One region of the Streptomyces sp. NPDC051677 genome, then DNA from elsewhere that is predicted to be linked to it. Evidence: riboswitches for the same ligand, from Rfam matches in the RefSeq annotation. Region 1 holds a riboswitch; each other region holds the start of a gene.
What was found. A riboswitch is a leader RNA that binds a small molecule or an ion and turns the genes downstream of it on or off. The one in region 1 is predicted to bind cyclic di-AMP.
Positions count from the first base shown of each region.

Region 2: another riboswitch for cyclic di-AMP. It lies ahead of ACIBAF_RS19045 (NlpC/P60 family protein); the one in region 1 lies ahead of ACIBAF_RS26505 (M23 family metallopeptidase).
Region 3: another riboswitch for cyclic di-AMP. It lies ahead of ACIBAF_RS09365 (peptidoglycan DD-metalloendopeptidase family protein); the one in region 1 lies ahead of ACIBAF_RS26505 (M23 family metallopeptidase).

Region 1 is NZ_JBITCT010000024.1:20,980-27,890, forward strand. Features, by position in the region: gene ACIBAF_RS26495 (HPr family phosphocarrier protein) at 1-65, shown strand, start outside; gene ACIBAF_RS26500 (GntR family transcriptional regulator) at 193-888, opposite strand; gene ACIBAF_RS26505 (M23 family metallopeptidase) at 1,077-1,820, opposite strand; cyclic di-AMP (ydaO/yuaA leader) riboswitch at 1,835-2,033, opposite strand; gene ACIBAF_RS26510 (M16 family metallopeptidase) at 2,256-3,644, opposite strand; gene ACIBAF_RS26515 (M16 family metallopeptidase) at 3,641-4,990, opposite strand; gene ACIBAF_RS26520 (DNA topoisomerase (ATP-hydrolyzing) subunit A) at 5,262-6,911, shown strand, end outside.
Region 2 is NZ_JBITCT010000014.1:176,479-183,389, reverse strand. Features, by position in the region: gene pcrA (DNA helicase PcrA) at 1-2,424, opposite strand, end outside; cyclic di-AMP (ydaO/yuaA leader) riboswitch at 2,664-2,843, shown strand; gene ACIBAF_RS19045 (NlpC/P60 family protein) at 2,851-4,017, shown strand; gene ACIBAF_RS19040 (tellurite resistance/C4-dicarboxylate transporter family protein) at 4,385-5,392, shown strand; gene ACIBAF_RS19035 (hypothetical protein) at 5,370-5,723, opposite strand; gene ACIBAF_RS19030 (NlpC/P60 family protein) at 6,187-6,911, shown strand, end outside.
Region 3 is NZ_JBITCT010000006.1:173,551-180,461, reverse strand. Features, by position in the region: gene ACIBAF_RS09365 (peptidoglycan DD-metalloendopeptidase family protein) at 235-1,143, opposite strand; cyclic di-AMP (ydaO/yuaA leader) riboswitch at 1,148-1,305, opposite strand; gene ACIBAF_RS09360 (alpha-galactosidase) at 1,610-3,685, opposite strand; gene ACIBAF_RS09355 (tyrosine-protein phosphatase) at 3,921-4,718, shown strand; gene ACIBAF_RS09350 (DUF6126 family protein) at 4,727-4,849, opposite strand; gene ACIBAF_RS09345 (helix-turn-helix domain-containing protein) at 4,846-5,478, opposite strand; gene ACIBAF_RS09340 (aspartate aminotransferase family protein) at 5,550-6,911, opposite strand, start outside.

The DNA of each region.
Region 1 (6,911 bases):
TCGCCCTCGACCGTCTCGCGAAGCTGGTCGCCGAGGGTCTCGAGGAACTCCCCGAGACCGTCTGATCAACCCCTGGGAATTGAGGGCTGCGGGGCTCGTCCGAATTATCGGGCGAGCCCTTCGCATTTCCCGCCAACGGGCAGCAGAAATAATCCCCCGCGAATTATCTCCTCTTTGTATACGGCTCTCGTGTTAATGCCGCACGCTCGTCATGTTTACGGGAGGTTGCGAAGTCCTCACACGGTCGACGCGCTCCGGTCCGCCGGAAAAGCGCAGTCGGTGCGCCACTGTGGTGCGCTCGGTGTGCAGCGCCGTGATCGCCCGTGCGCGCTCCCCGTCGCCGCGCGCCACGGCGTCCACGATCGCGCCGTGCTCCGCCCAGGACTCCACGGGGTTGACCGGCGCCTCCACCGTGTACATCCAGGCGATCTTGTGGCGAAGCTGGGTGAGCATCGAGGTCAGGGCGTGGCTTCCGGAGGACTGGGCGAGCGTCTCGTGGAACCAGCCGCCCAGGGAGCGCAGATCCTCGCTGTTGCCCCTCCTGGCCCGCTCCTGGCCCAGCCGGACGAGGCCGCGCAGCACCTTCAGGTGGGCCTCCGTGCGCCGCTGGGCGGCCCGGGCGGCGCCGAGCGGCTCCAGGAGCATGCGCATCTCCAGCACGTCCGCGGCCTCCTGCTCGGTCGGCTCCGCGACGCACGCGCCCGCGTGCCGCCGCGTCACGACGAAGCCCTCGGCCTCCAGCGTGCGCAGCGCCTCCCGGACGGGGACGCGGGAAACGCCGTAGCGGCGGGCGAGGAGTTCCTCGGTGAGGCGGCTGCCGCGCTCGTAGACACCCGCGACGATGTCGTCCCGAATGGCCGTGCACACCGAGTGCGCCGGAATACGCATGACGGACCTCCGCCTTAATCCCCGTGAAACGTCGACGGTTGACGTGTGTTCCGTGACTCTATTGCAATGAGCGGGAATTTCCGATGGCGGGTCGGAATCCATGGATATTTTTTGGACAGCAGGGCATCGGAAACGGCGAAAGCCCCGGCCGGGAGGGCCGGGGCTGGACGATCTGTCGCCGTGCGTCGTCAGACGTTCACGCCGTGCTGGCGGAGGTAGGCGACCGGGTCGATGTCCGAGCCGTACTCCGCCGTGGTGCGGGCCTCGAAGTGCAGATGCGGACCGGTGACGTTGCCGGTCGCGCCGGACAGGCCGATCTGCTGGCCGGGAGTGACCTGTTGGCCCACCGAGACGCTGATGGACGACAGGTGTCCGTACTGGGTGTACGTGCCGTCGTTCATCTTGATGACCACCTGGTTGCCGTACGACCCGCCCCAGCCGGCCTCGACGACGGTGCCCAGGCCGACCGCGTGCACCGTGGTGCCGGTCGCGGCGTGGAAGTCGATGCCGGTGTGGCTGCCGGAGGACCACAGCGAACTGCTGGCGTGGTAACCGGTGGAGACGTAGGAACCCGTGATCGGCGGCACGAAGGCGTTGAGTCGCTTGCGCTCGGCCTCGCGGGCGGCACGCACGCGTGCCTCGCGCTCCTCCACGGCCTTCTTGGCGGCCGCCTGGCGCGCGGCCTGCTCGTAGGCGGCCTGCTTCTGCACGGCGACCTGGTCGTCGATCTGTTCGGCGGCGGCCTCGCCGGCGGTGACGACGGGGATCAGCCCGGTCTGCTCGGGCGTGGGCTCGGCGGCGAAGGCCGGAGCGGAGGCGACGGTGGCCATGACACCGGTGGTGGTGAGCGCCGCGACGCCCGCCGCGCGCGCGGTGGTGCGCTGCATCCGGCTGGGCCGACGGTGCTTCCCGGTGGCGCAGGTGAACGCCATGAAGTGGGGGGTGTCCTTTCCTTCCCTCTCGCCTACCGGGTTAGCTGACGGGTTCGGAGCAGGAAGGTCTCCTACGGACCCCCTCGCGGCTCGCGCGGGCGTCCGATTCACCCCAGGGACTTCTGGGCCCCTCCAGCCGCGAAGGCGGCGACAGGAGGGAGGGTCCCCGGCTCCCCTGGCTCGCGCCGTACGGGGACTCGGCGATGACTGTCCGGTGCCGCGGCTGCGGCGCACTGCCTGACGAACAGCCCGCATGAAGCTAAGCGGGACGGGTTTCAATCCTCAAACGAATCCCGGTTTTTGTAGCGCATCCCACAGGGCAGACAGGCAACCTCCGCCTCAATTCGGACACGCAGCGGCCCTGGTGACGTTTCCGTCGGCCAGGGCCCCTGCGCGCGTGTGCCGTTGGCGCGTGCACCGCGCCTGCCGGTCCGCCTACTCGGCGGACACGACCTTCACCTCGCCGATGCCGAGGGCCTCCACCGGCTCCTTGATCTGAGCCGCGTCGCCGACGAGGACGGTCACCAGCCGGTCCACCGGGAAGGCGTTCACGGCCGCCGCGGTGGCCTCCACGGTGCCGGTCGCGGCGAGCTGCTGGTACAGCGTCGCCTGGTAGTCGTCGGGCAGGTGCTGCTCGACCTGGTCGGCCAGCGTGCCCGCGACGGCAGCGGCGGTCTCGAACTTCAGCGGCGCCACCCCGACCAGGTTCTGCACGGCGACGTCGCGCTCGGCGTCGGTCAGGCCCCCCTCGGCGAGGGTGCGCAGCACCTTCCAGAGGTCCTCCAGGGCGGGACCGGTGTTCGGGGTGTCCACGGAGCCGCTGATGGCGAGCATCGCGGCGCCCGAGCCGTCCGGCGCGGACCGCAGGACCTGCCCGAAGGCGCGGACGCCGTAGGTGTAGCCCTTCTCCTCGCGCAGGACGCGGTCCAGGCGGGAGGTGAGGGTGCCGCCCAGGCAGTACGTGCCGAGCACCTGCGCGGGCCACACGCGGTCGTGCCGGTCGGCGCCGATCCGGCCGATCAGCAGCTGCGTCTGGACGGCGCCGGGGCGGTCCACGATGACGACCCTGCCGGTGTCGTCGGCGGTGACCGGCGGCACGGGCCGCGGCTGGGCCGAGGAGCCCGTCCAGGCGCCCAGGGTGTCGCCGAGGAGGGCGTCCAGGTCGGTGCCGGTGAGGTCGCCGACGACGACGGCGGTGGCCGTGGCGGGGCGCACGTGCCTCTCGTAGAACGCGCGCACGGCGGCGGAGTCGATCTTCTCGACCGTCTCCACGGTGCCCTGGCGCGGGCGCGACATGCGCGCGGTGGCCGGGAACAGCTCCTTGGAGAGCTCCTTGGCGGCGCGCCGGGAGGGGTTGGCGAGCTCGTGCGGGATCTCGTCCAGGCGGTTGCGGACGAGGCGCTCGACCTCGCTGTCGGCGAACGCGGGCGCCCTGAGGGCGTCGGCGAGCAGACCGAGGCCCTTGGGCAGGCGCGAGGCCGGCACTTCGAGGCTGAGGCGGACGCCGGGGTGGTCGGCGTGCGCGTCCAGGGTGGCGCCGCAGCGCTCCAGTTCGGCGGCGAACTCCTCGGCGGAGTGCTTGTCGGTGCCCTCGGAGAAGGCTCGCGCCATGATCGTGGCGACGCCGTCGAGGCCGGCCGGTTCGGCGTCCAGGGGCGCGTCGAGGAGGATCTCGACGGCGACGACCTGCTGGCCGGGCCGGTGGCAGTGCAGCACGGTCAGGCCGTTGGCCAGCGCGGCGCGCTCCGGCGCGGGGAACGCCCAGGGCTTGGCCTCGCCCGCCGCGGGCTGGGGGTGGAAGTCCATCGTGGCGAGCTCGGTCACTGGGCCGCCTCCTCGTTCTCGTCCTGGTCGGCGGGGGCTTCGGCAGCGGTCGGCTCGTAGACGAGCACCGCGCGGTTGTCGGGGCGCAGGCGGGCCTTGGCGACCTCCTGCACCTCCTCGGACGTCACGTCCAGCACGCGCTGGACGGCGGTCAGGGCGAGCTGCGGGTCGCCGAACAGGACGGCGTAGCGGCACAGTTCGTCGGCACGGCCGGCGACGGTGCCGAGCCGGTCGAGCCACTCGCGCTCCAACTGGGCCTGGGCGCGCTCCATTTCCTCGGCCGTGGGGCCCTCCTCGGCGAACCGGGCGAGCTCCTCGTCGATGGCGGTCTCGATGACGGGCACCTCGACGTCACCGGACGTCTTCACGTCCAGCCAGCCCAGGGAGGGCGCGCCGGCGAGCCGCAGCAGGCCGAAGCCGGCCGCCACGGCCGTACGGTCGCGGCGCACGAGCCGGTTGTAGAGGCGGGAGGACTCGCCGCCGCCGAGGACGGTGAGCGCCAGGTCGACGGCGTCGCACGCGCGCGTGCCGTCCTCGGGCAGGCGGTAGGCGGCCATCAGGGCGCGGGCCGGCACCTCCTCCTCGACGATTTCGCGCAGCTGCTCGCCGATGACGTCGGGCAGCGAGCCGTCGCGCGGCTCGGGCTTGCCGTCGTGGCCCGGGATGGAGCCGAAGTACTTCTCGACCCAGGCGAGGGTCTCCTCGGGGTCGATGTCGCCGACCACGGACAGGACCGCGTTGTTGGGCGCGTAGTACGTCCGGAAGAACGCGCGCGCGTCCTCCAGGGTCGCCGCGTCCAGGTCGGCCATCGAGCCGATCGGCGTGTGGTGGTAGGGGTGGCCGTCCGGGTAGGCGAGGGCCGTCAGCTTCTCGAAGGCCGTGCCGTAGGGGACGTTGTCGTAGCGTTGGCGGCGCTCGTTCTTGACGACGTCGCGCTGGTTCTCCATCGACTCGTCGTCGAGGGCGGCGAGCAGCGAGCCCATGCGGTCGGCCTCCAGCCAGAGGGCGAGCTCCAGCTGGTGGGCGGGCATGGTCTCGAAGTAGTTGGTGCGCTCGAAGCTGGTGGTGCCGTTGAGCGAGCCGCCCGCGCCCTGGACCAGCTCGAAGTGGCCGTTGCCCTTGACCTGTCCGGAGCCCTGGAACATCAGGTGCTCGAAAAGGTGAGCAAGGCCGGTACGACCCTTGACTTCGTGTCGTGAACCGACGTCGTACCACAGGCACACCGCCGCGACGGGGGTCAGGTGGTCCTCCGAAAGCACCACGCGCAGGCCGTTGGCCAGGCGGTGCTCGGTCGCTGTCAGGCCCCCGGAGCCTGCCTGGGCTGTGGCCGTGTGACCCATGGGCATGTACGTCCCTTCCGATCGCGGACGCGGTCGTCGAAACCGCGGTTTTCCTGCCGGTCCTGCCACTGTATGCAAGCGTGTGGACGGTCGGCGAAGTTCCCGCAGGACATACGCCGAGAGCGAGATCGCGTAGCCTGCGGGCAGCCGTGCAGGAGGTGCCTCTGCGTGCGGGGCCGGACGGCCGACGCCGGGTCCTCGCCCGCGCTGTCAGTGGCACGGTCCACAATGGTCCGCGTCAGATCCCGTCACACGCCCCAGCAAGGAGCCGGCAGCGATGGCCCGCCGCAGCACGAAGACCCCGCCGCCCGACGACTCGTACGAGGAGCGGATCCTCGACATCGACGTCGTCGACGAGATGCAGGGCTCCTTCCTCGAGTACGCGTACTCGGTCATCTACTCCCGCGCCCTGCCGGACGCCCGCGACGGCCTGAAGCCGGTGCATCGCCGCATCGTCTACCAGATGAACGAGATGGGCCTGCGCCCCGAGCGCGGTTACGTCAAGTGCGCCCGGGTCGTCGGCGAGGTCATGGGCAAGCTGCACCCGCACGGCGACGCGTCGATCTACGACGCCCTGGTGCGCATGGCCCAGCCCTTCTCCATGCGCGTGCCGCTGGTCGACGGCCACGGCAACTTCGGCTCGCTGGGCAACGACGACCCGCCGGCCGCCATGCGGTACACCGAGTGCCGCCAGGCCGAGGCGACGAGCCTGATGACCGAGTCGATCGACGAGGACACGGTCGATTTCGCGCCGAACTACGACGGCCAGGAGCAGGAGCCGGTGGCACTGCCCGCCGCGTTCCCGAACCTGCTGGTCAACGGCGCCTCCGGAATCGCCGTCGGCATGGCCACGAACATGCCGCCGCACAACCTGGGCGAGGTCATCGCGGCCGCCCGCCACCTGATCCGCTACCCGGGCGCCGACCTGGACGCCCTGATGAAGTACGTCCCGGGCCCCGACCTGCCCACCGGCGGCCGGATCGTCGGCCTCTCCGGCATCCGGGACGCCTACGAGAGCGGCCGCGGCACCTTCAAGATCCGTGCCACGGTCTCGGTGGAGACGGTGACGGCGCGCCGCAAGGGCCTGGTCATCACCGAACTGCCCTTCACCGTCGGCCCCGAGAAGGTCATCGCCAAGATCAAGGACCTGGTCGGCTCGAAGAAGATCCAGGGCATCGCCGACGTCAAGGACCTCACCGACCGCGCGCACGGCCTGCGCCTGGTCATCGAGATCAAGAACGGCTTCGTGCCGGAGGCGGTGCTGGAGCAGCTCTACAAGCTGACGCCGATGGAGGAGTCCTTCGGCATCAACAACGTGGCGCTGGTCGACGGGCAGCCGCTCACGCTGGGCCTCAAGGAACTCCTGGAGGTCTACCTCGACCACCGCTTCAACGTCGTGCGCCGGCGCAGCGAGTTCCGCCGCGGCAAGCGCCGTGACCGGCTGCACCTGGTGGAGGGCCTGCTCACCGCCCTCGTCGACATCGACGAGGTCATCCGGCTGATCCGCTCCAGCGAGAACAGCGCGGAGGCGAAGCAGCGCCTGATGGAGCGTTTCTCGCTCTCGGAGATCCAGACCCAGTACATCCTGGACACCCCGCTGCGCCGGCTCACCAAGTTCGACCGCATCGAACTGGAGGCGGAGAAGGAGAAGCTCAACGCGGAGATCGCCGAGCTGACCCGGATCCTGGACTCGGACGCGGAGCTGCGCAAGCTGGTCTCGGCCGAACTTGCCGCGGTGGCGAAGAAGTTCGGCACGGAGCGCCGTACGGTCCTGCTGGAGTCGTCGGGCGCCACGGCCACCGCCGTGCCGCTCCAGGTCGCGGACGACCCGTGCCGCGTCCTGCTGTCGTCCACGGGCCTGCTGGCCCGCACGGCGACCGGCGAGCCCTTCGGGGAGAGCGCCGAGGACGCGGACGGCCGGCGCACC
Region 2 (6,911 bases), on a different contig from region 1:
CGCATTCGCGCCCGTGCCCTTCACGCCGACGACCGTGCCGAGTCCGAACTGGTCGTGGGTGACGCGGTCGCCGACGGTCAGCGCGACCACCGGCTTCTCCGCCGTCCGGCGGGTCGCGAAGCCGGACGCGCCCGCGGCCGAGGAACGCGAGCGGGACGAGGACAGCGAGGCGGCCACCCCGGACACCGGGCCGGAGGACACGGGCGCGGTCGCCCCCGTCCGCTTCCAGTCCACGTGCGTCGCCGGGATCTCCTCCAGGAACCGGGACGGCGGGTTGTACGACGGCTGCCCCCAGGCGCTGCGCAGCGACGACCGGGTGAGATACAGCCGTTCACGCGCGCGCGTGATGCCCACGTACGCGAGCCGGCGCTCCTCCTCCAGCTCCTTGGTCTGGCCGAGGGCGCGCATGTGCGGGAAGACGCCGTCCTCCATGCCGGTGAGGAAGACGACCGGGAACTCGAGGCCCTTGGCGGTGTGCAGGGTCATCAGGGTGATGACGCCCGAGCCGTCCTCCTGCTCGTCGGGGATCTGGTCGGAGTCGGCGACCAGGGCGACCCGCTCCAGGAAGTCGGAGAGCCCGGGCGGCGTCGCGCCCTCGCCCTCCCCCGCACCGGATTCCTGCTCGAACTCCAGGGCCACCGCGGCGAGTTCCTGGAGGTTCTCGATACGGGTCTCGTCCTGCGGGTCGGTGGAGGCCTGCAACTCGGCGAGGTAGCCGGTGCGTTCGAGCACCGCCTCCAGGACCGTCGCGGGCCCCGCGCCCGACTCGACGATCGTACGGAGCTCGTCCATCAGCGCGTTGAACCGCTTCACGGCGTTCGTCGACCGCGAGGCCATGCCGTAGGCCTCGTCGACGCGCTGCAGCGCCTGCGGGAAGCTGATCTTCTCGCGCTGGGACAGGGCGTCGATCATCGCCTCGGCGCGCTCGCCGATGCCGCGCTTGGGCACGTTGAGGATCCGGCGCAGCGGCACCGAGTCCTCCGGGTTGGCCAGCACACGCAGGTAGGCCAGGACGTCCCGGACCTCCTTGCGCTCGTAGAAGCGGACGCCGCCGACGACCTTGTAGGGCAGGCCGACCCGGATGAAGATCTCTTCGAAGACACGGGACTGGGCGTTGGTGCGGTAGAAGACGGCGACGTCACCGGCCTTCGCGTCGCCCGCGTCCGTCAGTCGGTCTATCTCGTCGGCGACGAACTGCGCCTCGTCGTGCTCGGTGTCGGCGACATAGCCGGTGATGCGCGCGCCGGCGCCCGCGTTGGTCCACAGGTTCTTGGGGCGGCGGGACTCGTTGCGCTCGATGACCGCGTTGGCGGCGGACAGGATCGTCTGCGTGGAGCGGTAGTTCTGCTCCAGCAGGATCGTCGTCGCGTCCGCGTAGTCCTCCTCGAACTGGAGGATGTTGCGGATCGTCGCGCCCCGGAAGGCGTAGATCGACTGGTCGGCGTCACCGACGACGCAGAGCTCGGCGGGCGGCACGTCGTACTCGTTCACCGGCACGTCGACGGGGTGCTCGGAGGTGCCGACCAGCTCCCTGACCAGGGCGTACTGGGCGTGGTTGGTGTCCTGGTACTCGTCGACGAGGACGTGGCGGAAGCGGCGGCGGTAGTGCTCGGCGACGTCCGGGAAGGCGCGCAGCAGGTTGACCGTCGTCATGATCAGGTCGTCGAAGTCGAGGGCGTTCGCCTCGCGCAGCCGCGACTGGTACATGGCGTAGGCCTGGGCGAGGGTCTTCTCGAAGCCGTCGGCGGCCTGGGCGGCGAAGTCCTCCTCGTCGATCAGCTCGTTCTTGAGGTTGCTGATCTTGGCGCTGAAGGACTTGGGCGGGTAGCGCTTGGGGTCGAGGTCCAGGTCACGGCAGACCAGGGCCATCAGGCGCTTGGAGTCGGCGGCGTCGTAGATCGAGAACGACGACGTGAAGCCGAGCTTCTTGCTCTCCCGGCGCAGGATGCGCACGCACGCGCTGTGGAACGTCATCACCCACATCGCGTTCGCGCGCGGGCCGACGAGCTGCTCGACGCGCTCCTTCATCTCGCCCGCGGCCTTGTTGGTGAAGGTGATCGCGAGGATCTGCCCCGGGTGGACGTTGCGCTCGGCCAGCAGGTGGGCGATGCGGTGGGTGAGCACGCGCGTCTTGCCGGAGCCGGCGCCGGCCACGATGAGCAGCGGGGTGCCGGCGTGGACGACCGCCGCGCGCTGGTTTTCGTTCAGCCCCTCCAGGAGCGCCGCCGCGTCCAGCGCCGGGCGCGGGGCGCCGTCGCGGTAGTAGGCGTCCCGGTCCGGGGGCACGTCGAACTTCCCGCCGAACAGATCGTCCGGAACCGACTCCGGTCCGTGATCGTCCTCGGGCGGCGGCGGGGGTTCGTCCTCGTGGGCGCGGGGGCCCTGGAGGTCCGCCAGGAAGCTGTCGTCAAAGAGGCTGCTCATCGCTCTCCGAGTCTAGGGGGCGCCACTGACAACCGGCCGCCCTCCCGGAAACATCCCCCACTCACCCTCCGGCAGACCGCCGTCACGATCCGCGACGGACATGGTCGAAGCACGAGACCACAGCCCGAGGTCACGAAGACGTATCGGGCATATCACCCATCAACCTTCACACGGGCCACACGAGTTGGCTACCGTGCCGGACAGGCCGTACGACCCGCACCGGCGAACCCCGCCGGGCCGCGCGGCCTCCGCCGAATCCGACGCGCCCGCTCGCGCCAGCCGGAGCCGGGGACCCACCGAAACCCTGGGGTGAATCGGCCCAACTCCCTCTCGGGGAGGCGGCCGTAGGGCAACCCTTCCGATGATCTACCCGCCCGAACCCGACAGCTAACCCGGTAGGCGGAGCACTGGAAGGAGTCGCCTCCCTTGGCGTCGCAGCACCGCAAGCCGCGCTCCGCGGGCCCGCGCGTGGCAGGCATCCGCACGCCCGCTCTCGCCACCGCCGCGCTCACGTCCGTGGCCCTGCTCTCCCAGACGGCGAACGCGACCCCGTCGGACGACGGCAAGCCCAGCCTGGAGGAGGTCGAGAAGAAGGTCGACGACCTCTATCGCCAGGCGGAGTCGGCCACCGAGAACTACAACGCCGCCAAGGAGAAGACGACCAAGCAGCGCAAGCGGGTCGACAACCTCCTGGACGACGTCGCGCAGCGCACCCAGAAGCTCAACGAGGCGCGGGAGGAGCTGGGTTCCTATGCCGCGGCCCAGTACCGCACCGGCGCCTCCGCCCCCGACACGGCGACCTTCCTGCTCGCGGACACCCCGCAGGACTACTTCGACCAGAACCAGCTGATGAGCCGGCTGACCGACCGCCAGAAGGGTGCGGTCGACGACTTCGTCACCGAGCAGTCGGCGACGATGCAGAAGCGCCGGGAGGCCACGGAGAGCCTCGCATCGCTCACCGACACGCAGAGCGACCTGAAGACCGCCAAGGCCACCGTCCAGAAGAAGCTCGGCGACGCGCGCGAGCTGCTGTCCCAGCTGACGGCCCAGGAGAAGGCCCGCCTCGCGGCGATCGAGACGCAGAAGCGGGAGGAGGCCGCCCGGCAGGCGGCGGAACTCGCCCGACAGCAGGCCGCGGACCAGGCCGCGGCGCAGCAGGAGAGCGGCGCGGGCTCGTCGAGCACGGAGACCGGGACCGGGACCGGGTCCACCTCCCCTGCGGACTCCTCGTACGCCACCAAGGCCGAGAAGGCGCTCGCCTTCGCCCGCGCGCAGATCGGCAAGCCGTACGTCTGGGGCGCCACGGGCCCCGACTCCTACGACTGCTCCGGCCTCACCCAGGCCGCCTGGAAGGCCGCCGGCGTCACCCTCCCGCGCACCACCTACGACCAGGTGAACGCCGGCACCACGGTCTCCCTCGCCGATGCCCAGCCCGGCGACCTGGTCTTCTTCTACGACGACGTCAGCCACGTCGGCGTCTACATAGGCAACGGCATGATGATCCACGCCCCGAAGCCGGGCGCCTACGTCCGCGAGGAGTCGATCTACTACGCCGGCGAGTCGATCATCCACAGCGTGGTACGCCCGGCTTGAGCACAGACGTGCGCGCGTAGGCGAGCCGCTTCCGGTGGGGCACGCGCGCGTGGCCTGCGTGGCGGACACGCGCGCGTGAGCGTCGCGGCGGGCGCACGCGCGCGTGGGGTTCGTTCGCGAAGGCGGAGGCGAAGGCGGAGTCGGGCAGTGGGCTTCGCCGCCGGCGGGGGCGAGGGCCGGCCACGCTGAGCGGCGGCGTGGCACGACCCGCGCCTGCACGGGCCCCCGGACACCCCGCGCCCCCGGACACCCCGCGCTCACGGCCTCCCCGCGCGCCCCTGCTCCGCGCCTGCACCCGCGCGTAATTCTGGCCGCCCGCGCGCGTGCCCCGCTCGTGGGGTGTGGCGTGCTCCTTAGCATCGGGCGCATGCCCGGCTCCTCGGCTCGTCCCTCGCCCGCGCCCTCTCCCGGCTCCGCTCTGCGCCTCTGGTGGGCGCGGCGGCCACCGGCGGCCGGGGCCGCGGTGCTGGCGACCGGGATCGTGTCGATCGGCCTGCACCTCACGGGATACGACGTCCTGTCCCGCGTCACCCTGGCGATGACGGGCGTGGCGTGGGCGGCGCTGGCGGCGGACTTCGTCGTCCGGCTGCTGCGGCAGCGCGAGCGGTGGCTGGCCGAGGCGGGCACGCCGGGTGCGCTGACCGCCGTGGCGGCGACGACCGTGCTCGGCACCGGCGTCTGCGCGCTCGGCCGGCGGACCCTGGCCGAGGCGCTGCTGGCGCTGGCCGCGGTGCTGTGGCCCGTGCTGCTCGTGACCGTCGTACGGCGGTGGCGGCGGGGCATGCCGGGGGCGGTGTTCCTGTGCTGCGTGGCCACGCAGGGACTCGCCGTGCTCGGAGCGGTCCTCGCCGAGGCGGAGTCCGCGGCCTGGCTCGCGCACACCGCGCTCGTGCTGTTCTGGCTCGGGATCGCGCTCTACTGCGGCGCCCTGGCCCTGTTCGACCTGCGTCAGGTGGCCAAGGGCCCCGGGGACCAGTGGATCGCGGGCGGCGCCCTCGCCATCTCGGCGCTCGCCGGGGCGAAACTCCTCGCGGCCGACGACGGGGGCCTGTACCTGTGGAACGGCGACGACACCGGCGTGCTGCGCACGGTGACCGTCACGCTGCTGGTGCTCGACCTGGCCTGGTGCGCACTCCTGCTCGTGGCCGAGGTGCGGTGGCCCCGGCCGCGCTACGACGTGCGCCGTTGGGCGACGGTGTTCCCGATCGGGATGACAGCAGCGGCGACCCTGTCCGTGGCCGCCGCCGTCGACGTCCCGGCGCTCAAGGGACCGGGGCAGGTGCTGCTGTGGGTGGCGGTGGCGGCGTGGCTGACCGTCGCCGCTCTGGCACTCGCCGCGGGCCGTGCCTCCGTCAGGTCCAGAGCACCGCGATGAAGACGTTCGCCACGGTCAGCAGTCCGACCAGGCCGAACAGGGGCTTCTCCACCTTCTCGTCGTCCCGCTTCACATAGACGAGGCCGAGGATCACGATCAGCAGCGCCAGCTTCACACCGATCTTGATGTTGTTGACGTGCTGGTCGTCTGCCTGGTTGAGGCCGACCAGGATCACGCCGGTGACCAGCATCGTCGCCGCGCCGTGCAGCATCGCGGGAACGAACCGTGCCGTGCCCTGGCCCATCGCCTTCATCTGTGTGAGAAAGCCGCCCAGGAGCGCGGCGATGCCGATGATGTGCAGACCGACGAAAAGATGGATGAGTACGTCCATGAAGCCGGATGCTAATCAGCCGCCTCCGAGCCGCCCGACACCGGCCCTCCCTACGGCATGTGCATATATGCGCTCCATAGCACCCGCCGGTCCGAAGATGTCCCGGAATCACCGCTTCGGTCAGCGCGCCGCGCGAACCCGACGCACCCGGCCCGGATTGTCGGACACATACGGTCACCCGGCAGTCCGCTCACGTCACTTCCGTACTTCGCGTTACCGACGCGACATAAACCGGCCTAGCGTCCTCCCCCAGGTGACCGGCTCCCCACCGCCGCCCGGGCCAGGGGCGGCAGTCGGCCATCACCGCCGAGAAGTCCGGCGGCGCGCCCCGCTCCCCCGTGCGGGCCGTCGCCGGACGCGTCAGCCGCTCCCCGAGGCCGTCCGTCCGCTCCCCCCACGACGGTCACCCGGTAGCCGTGCGGAGGACGGACGAGGCGGTCGTACGAAAGGACGTGCAGTCCCAGTGGCAGCGCACCGCAAGCCCCGACAGCGCTCACTCGGCGGCCAGACGGCCCGTACGGCGTTCACCCTCGCCCTCGCGGGCGCGGCGACGGCGACGGCCTTCGACGGGACCGGACAGGCCGAGCCGAACCTGACTGCGGCCCAGGTCAAGGCGAAGGTGGCCAAGCTGTACCAGGAGGCGGAGGAAGCCACCGAGAAGTACAACGGCGCGCAGGAGAAGGCGAAGTCGGCCGAGCAGCGGCTGGCGACCCTGCGTGACGAGGCGGCACGCAAGGAGGAGAAGCTCAACTCGGCGCGGGAGGCGCTGGGTTCGATGGCGGCGGCGCAGTACCGCAGCAGCGGGCTCGACCCTGCCGTGCAGCTGGCCCTCTCCGACGACCCCGACCGGTACCTGGACGGCGCCGCCTTCGCCGAACGGGCCGGCGACCGCCAGTCCGCCGCCGTCGCCGGGGTCCGTAGACAGCTGCGGGAGATCGAGCAGCTGCGCGGCGCCGCGCGCGTCGAACTGACCTCGCTCAAGACGCGTCAGGCCGAGCTGAGGACGCACAAGAAAACGATCACCGGCAAGCTCGGCGCGGCACGCCGCCTGCTGTCCCAGCTGACGGCGGCGGAGCGGTCCCGGATCGGCGAGGAAGCGGGCGGCACCGCCGCGGGCGACCGCGCCTCACGCGCCGCGGCGACCGGCCGCGCCGACCTCCAGGCACCCGGCTCCACCACCGCCGAAGC
Region 3 (6,911 bases), on a different contig from region 1:
ACGGTAGAAAGCGCTTGCCCCCTGACGGAGATCACTGTGGCCCCACCGTGCCCCGCCTGTCGAGGGGACGAAAAGGGCTGCCACGCGGCCGCAATGAAACGATCACGAACACGCAAGGTCCGGTCGGCGGGGCCGGCATGCGGAAACACCGAAGGCCGGACCCGGGGATCGGGGTCCGGCCTTCGGCTGCGTGTCAGGCGTGGTCAGGCGTGTGGCGTGCGGTCGTCGGCGGGGTCAGCCGACGGCGACGCCGTGCGAGCGGAGGTAGGCGACCGGGTCCACGTCCGAGCCATAGTCCGGCGTGGTGCGGATCTCGAAGTGCAGGTGCGGGCCGGTCACGTTGCCGGTCGCGCCGGACAGGCCGATCTGCTGGCCCGCGGTCACGGTCTGGCCGGCCGAGACGGAGAGCTGCGAGAGGTGACCGTACTGGGCGTAGTAGCCGTCGGCGAGCTTGATGACGACCTGGTTGCCGTACGCGCCGCCCCAGCCCGCGGAGACGACGGTGCCCGCGCCCACGGCCTTGAGGGAGGTGCCGGTCGGGACGACGAAGTCGACGCCGGTGTGGTAGCCGCTGGACCACATGCTGCCGGCCACGTGGTAACCGGTTCCGATGGTCGCGCCGGCCACGGGGAGGACGTAACCGCTGGAGGTGCTGGTGGTCTTCTCGGCGGCCTGGGTGGTCGCCTTCGCGGAGGAAGACGAGGACGACGACGAACCGGACGACGACTTGGTGCTGCCGGTCGTGGCCTTCTTGCCGATCGAGAGCTTCAGGCCGGGGTGGATCAGCGACGGGTCGCTGCCGATGGCCGCCCGGTTGTCCTGGTACAGCTTCTGCCAGCCGCCGCTGACGTGCTGCTCGTCGGCGATCTTCGAGAGGTAGTCGCCGGACCGCACGATGTACGTCCGGGTGTTCGTGGCAGCGGTTTTCTTCTGCGCCACCGGAACGGACTGCACGGCCTTTTCGGAAACGGACTGCGCAACCGTCTGCGCAACAGACTGGGAAGCCGACTGCACGGGGGCCGCATGGGCGCCGGTGGCGCCTATGAGCGGAAGGGCGAGCGCGACGCCGCCGGTTCCGGCGACGGCGATGGAACGGGTGAAGCGCTGGGACTTGGGACGGCGGTGCTTACCCTTCGCGGGCATGACGAATTCCTCTCCGGCGCCTGCGAGGTGAGCTGTCGGGTGCGGACTGGAGATGTCCGGCCGCGCCGAGGCACGGCTTTACCCCAAGCCTGTTCCGGGACCGGAACAGGCGGTTCTGCCTGTGGGTCCCCCGCTCCTGCCGGGTACGGGTGAGTGTGCGGACACCGGACGGCGGCAGGATTAGGCGTCCGTCCGGATTGGTGTGGAACGTAAGCGACCAAGACGCACAGGGACAAGCAGAGGTTGCACGGACAACGCAATTCTCTTGATCCGCTGTGCGAATTCCCAGTCACGCTCCGTCAATCAAAAGGACCGCTTTTCGCCGAACCCCCTGGAAAGGCATGCGAATTACGTGAGCATGACGCACGACGTACGGTCACGAATATGACGCTGCTCACGTGAGACTTCCCCAGGTTCCCTTATTCCGCAGCGAGTTGGAATTAAGGCTCCAATTCGGACAGACTCCTCAAATGCGACGCAGTCGGATAACCGTCGCATCGAGGTCGCCTCGCAGCCCAATCCGCAGCCCGTGGTGCAGCAGCACGGCCCCTCGGTGCACTTCGCCCGTTTCACGGCATTCGTACGATGCTGTCGGGTCGAGTCCCCGCAGCCGCAGCGCCGGAACGGGCTCGCCGAACCGCTGCGCCTGGAGCCAGGCGAGGACGACCGCCTCGTCGCCGCGCACGTACTGGACGGCGCTCAGGCCGCCGGCCGGGGGCCGCAGCCGGTAGAGGTCGCCGTGCTGCACGAGGGGCCGGATCTCCTTGTAGAGCTCCACCCACTCCCGGGCCTCGGCGAGCTCCTCCTCGCTCCACTCCGAGAGGTCCCCGCCGACGCCGAGCACTCCGGCCATGGCGCTGACGAACCGGAAGCGCAGCGAGCTGACCCGGCCGTTGAGCTGGGCGTTCGGGCTGTCCGTGACCCAGGCGGCCATGACCCTGGCGGGGTGGATCTGACTGAAGCCGTGCTGGATGTCGAGCCGGTCCAGGGGGTCGGTGTTGTCGGAGGTCCACACCTGGTCGGTGCGGCTCATGATCCCGAGGTCGATGCGTCCGCCGCCGCCCGAGCAGGACTCGAAGGCGACGCCCGGGTGGGCGGCCCGCAGCCGGTCCAGCAGGGCGTAGAGGGCCCGCACATGGTCCACCCAGAGGCGCTGCGGGTAGGGATCGTCCGGCCAGCCGGCGTCGGTGAAGCAGCGGTTGAAGTCCCACTTCACGTAGTCGACGGGGGCGCTGGACAGGAGCGCGTCGAGCTGCTCCCAGAGGTACTCCTGGACGTCCTCGCGCGCGAGGTTCAGCACGAGCTGGTTGCGGAACTCCGTCCGCTTTCGTCCCGGTTGGAACTGCACCCAGTCGGGGTGCGCCCGGTACAGCTCGCTGTCGGGGTTGACCATCTCGGGCTCGACCCAGATGCCGAACTGCATGCCGAGGGCGTGCACGTAGTCGGCGAGCGGCTTCAGGCCGTTCGGGAAGCGGTCGGGGTTGGGCCGCCAGTCGCCGAGTCCGGCGTGGTCGCCGGTGCGCGCCCCGAACCAGCCGTCGTCCACGACGAACAGCTCGACGCCGATCGCCGCGGCGCGCCGGGCGAGGGTCGCCTGCTGCTCCTCGGAGATGTCGAAGTAGGTGGCCTCCCAGGAGTTGAACAGCACCGGCCGGTCCTGTCCGGCGTCCGGGATCACGTGCGCCCGCTGGTAGGCGTGCCAGGTGCGGCTCGCGCCGCCGAACCCGGCGTCGCTCCACAGACCGGCGAAGACGGGCGTGGTGAAGGACTCCCCCGTCGCGAGGCGCAGCAGGCCCGAGTCGTCGTAGCCGGCGCCGCCGGTGATCTGCACGCGTGCGTCGGGGAGTTGGGCGACGGCGATCCGCCAGGAGCCCGACCAGCCGAGGGCGCAGCCGTAGACCTCGCCGCGTTCCTCGGTCGCGTCGGTGTCCAGGGCCACCCAGGGCAGGTGCTGGTGTCCCGTGTGGCCGCGGCGGCTGCCGATGACCTTCTCGCCGTAGGCGAGGGGGGAGACGGTGAGCCGGGACTCCGCGGCCCAGCGGCCGTGCAGCTGCGACAGCCGCCAGCCCTCGCGCTCGGGCAGGGTCCAGGCAGCGGAGTCGGCGCGCAGCAGCTCCAGCGGCTGCTCGCCCTCGTTGCGCAGGGTCGTCCAGCGTTCGACGACGTCCCCGCGCATCCGGTAGTGCAGGGTGACGGCGAGCCCGCCGTCCCCAAAGCGCAGCCGCAGCCCGTCGTCGTCGGCCTCATACGCCTCGAAGGTCCACTCGGTGCCGCGCCGCTCGTCGGTGCGCACGGACAGGGCGGGCCGGACGAAACGGGGGCCGCCCTCGACCGGGTACTCCTCGCGGCCGTCGAGCGGGGACTCGAAGGACGCCCCGCGCTCCGACGGCGGCAGCGCGGCGAGCGCCTCGGCGTCCGCGAGCGCGATGCCCGGGCCCCAGTGCAGGTGGACCAGCTCGTCGGCCTCGGTGAGGTGGAGGGCGTAGCTGCTCGTGGGCCCCGAAAGGAGCCAGGTACGGCCGTTGTCGGCGATCTCGGGCATCAAACCCCCACTAATTCGAACAGGTGCGATCAAGCACCAACATCATCGAATGCGGTCGGCCCGCCCGGCAACTCCGCACGGGCCACCCTGTGGACAACTCTTCACCTGGGCGGACGTCCGGTTCGCCGGCCTGTGGACAACCCGTTGCCCGGGGAATCCATGTCGTATGGTCGAGAAGGTGTCCCGTCGGCCACCCCGAGCCGCGCCGACGGTGACCGACAGGGAGGGAGCCCCAGTGACGCAGCAGATCCCGTCGACCGAGCCCGAGCTGGCCGGCGTGCGCAACTTCCGGGACGTGGGCGGCCTGCCGACCGTCGACGGCCGGCGGGTGCGCCACGGCATGCTGTTCCGCAGCGGCCACCTCGCGCACGCGACCGACGAGGACGCGGCGTTCCTCTCCGACCTGGGCCTGCACACGGTCTTCGACTTCCGCAACGCGGCGGACCAGAAGCTGGAGGGTCCGGACGTCGAGCTGCCGGGCGTGCGCAACGTGAACCTGCCGCTGTCGGACCCGGCGGACGGCTCCGAGTTCTGGAAGATGGTGCGCGACGGCCACATCGACCAGCTGCGCGAGATACTCGGCGACGGCAAGGCCGCGGGCCGGATGATCGCCTCCTACCGCACGATCGTCAGGGAGCGGACGGCGGAGCACTCACAGGTGCTGCACTCGCTCGCCGAGGACAGCGTCCCGGCCCTGATGCACTGTGCGGCGGGCAAGGACCGCGCGGGTCTGTCCATCGCGGTGACGCTGCTCGCCCTGGGCGTGGAGCGCGAGGCGATCCTCGCCGACTATCTGGAGTCCAACGCCAAGCACCGCCGCTACAAGGTGCGTCGCAGCGCCACCTCCGCCGAGGCCTACTCCCCCGAGGTCATGGAGCTGCTCAGCCCCCTGTTCGACGCCCGCGCGGAGTACCTCACGGCGGCGTTCGAGACCATCGAGGAGACCTGGGGCAGCGTCGACGCCTACCTGGAGCAGGGCCTCGGCCTCTCCCCCGAGACCCGCGAGCGGCTGCGCGAGCGACTCCTCGACTGACGGCCGCTCTACTGGCTGGCCCCCACCTCGAACAGCAGCCAGAGGAACCCGGCGAAGAGGTGCCCCACGGCGATGTAGATGATCAGCCGGATCCACAGGGTGCGGGGGAACTTCTCCTCGAAGTCGCTCATGACGTCTCTCCGGTCTCGGAAGGGGTCGGCCCCAGGCACAGCGTGGCCGTGGGGCTCTGCAGCAGGGTGTGGACGAAGAGGAGCTCGACCCCGTCGACGTCCTGCGCGGCGATGCGGTGCGGGGTCAGCGAGTCGAAGTGCGCGCTGTCACCGGGCCCCAGCAGGTCCGTGGTGTCCCCGAGCCGCAGCCGCAGCCGTCCCCGCAGGACGTGCAGCCACTCCTCCCCGGGGTGCACCCGCACGATGTCGCCCTGTGAGCCGTACGGGACGTGGACGCGCAGGGCCTGCATCCCGCGCCCGGAGGCGCCGGCCTGCCAGTACGTCCAGCCGCCCGCACGGGTGGGCTCCATGTCGGCGGCGCGCACGACGGCGTCCCGGTCGGCGACCGTCTCGCCGAGCAGCTCCGAGACCGTCGTACTGTAGATGCGGGCGAGCGCCAGCAGCATCGGCAGCGAGGGCTGGCGCTGACCGGTCTCCAGGCGGGAGAGGTGCCCCGGCGACAGCCCGGCGGCCCGCGCCGCGGCCTCCAGGGTGAGGGCGGTCCGGCGGCGCAGGGCGCGCAGCTGGGGGGCGACGACGGGAAGAGCCTCGGCGTGGTCCGCCGAGGGCTCGGACTCGGGCGAGCTCATGCCTCCATTTCACGCCCGCTTTGCCTCCAGGGCAAATTTCTTGCCCCAGAGGCAAAACCGCTCCGAGCGGCTCAGCGGTTGGCCACCGCCTGCTTCACGAGGGTCTTGCTGAAGTCCCACATCAGACCGCCGCCGCTGTGCGCGTCGTCCATCACGGCGGTGAAGGCGTCGACGAACCGGTCCACCTCCCGCTCGCCGACGACCAACGGCGGGATCAGCTTGATCACCTCCAGATGGTCGCCGGAGACCTGGGTGAGGATCCGGTGCCGCTGCAACAGCGGCACGACCACCATCTGCGCGAACAGTCCCTTACGGGCCGCCTGGAGCATGGTCCAGCGGCTGCGCAGCTTCAGCGACCTGGGCTTCCCGAACTCGATGCCGATCATCAGGCCCCGCCCTCGGACGTCGGCCAGCAGCTCGTACTTGTCGACCAGGGCGGCGAGCCGGGACTTCAGACGATCGCCCGTCGCGCGGGCGTTCGCGACGATCTGCTCGTTCTCCATGACGGACAGCACCGCGAGCCCGGCCGCCATGGCCTGCGCGTTGGAGCCGAAGCTCGCCGAGTGCACCAGCACCCGGTCCATCGACGAGTAGACCTTCTTGAAGATCCAGTCCTTGCCGAGGGTGGCGCCGACCGGCACATACCCGCCGGACAGCGCCTTGGCCACGCACACCAGGTCCGGCTCGACGCCCTCCTCGTGCTGGTAGGCGTAGAAGTCGCCGGTCCGGCCGAGGCCCGTCTGCACCTCGTCGGCGATGAGCAGCGCTTTGTGCTTGTGCAGCAGTTCCTGGGCGGCGCGGAGATAGCCGGGCGGCGCCTCGTGCACCCCCTTGCCCTGGATCGGCTCGACGATCAGGGCGGCGACGTCGCCCTTCATCAACTCCCGTGCCAGCGCGTCGAGATCGCCGAGCGGGACGGCCGTGTCGGGCAGCAGGGGCGCGAACCCGTCCCGGAAGCCGTCCTCGCCGTTCACCGACAGCGAGCCCGTGGTGAGCCCGTGGAAGGCGTGGTCGCAGTACAGGACCCTCGGTCTGCCGGTCGCGTACCGGGCGAACTTCAGCGCCGTCTCCACCGCCTCGGTGCCGCTGTTGCCGAAGAACGCCCGGTCCAGGTGCGGGCTGTGTGCGAGCAGCTTCTCGGCCAGCAGTCCGGGCAGCGGCTGGCAGTCGAAGCGGGTGAGGTCGGCGAGCTGGGCGTCCAGGACGTCGTGCAGCGCCTTGCGGACGACGGGGTGGTGACGGCCCAGGCCCATCACGCCGAACCCGGCGAGCATGTCCAGGTAGTCGTCGCCGTCCGCGTCCCAGAAGTACGCGCCCTCACCTCGCTCGTAGACCTTGTCGAAGCCGATGGTGTGCAGCATGCGCGGCAGTTGGTGGTTGAGATACCTGCCGTGCAGCTCGTATCGCTCGGCTCCGCGCTCGGCCAGGAGGGC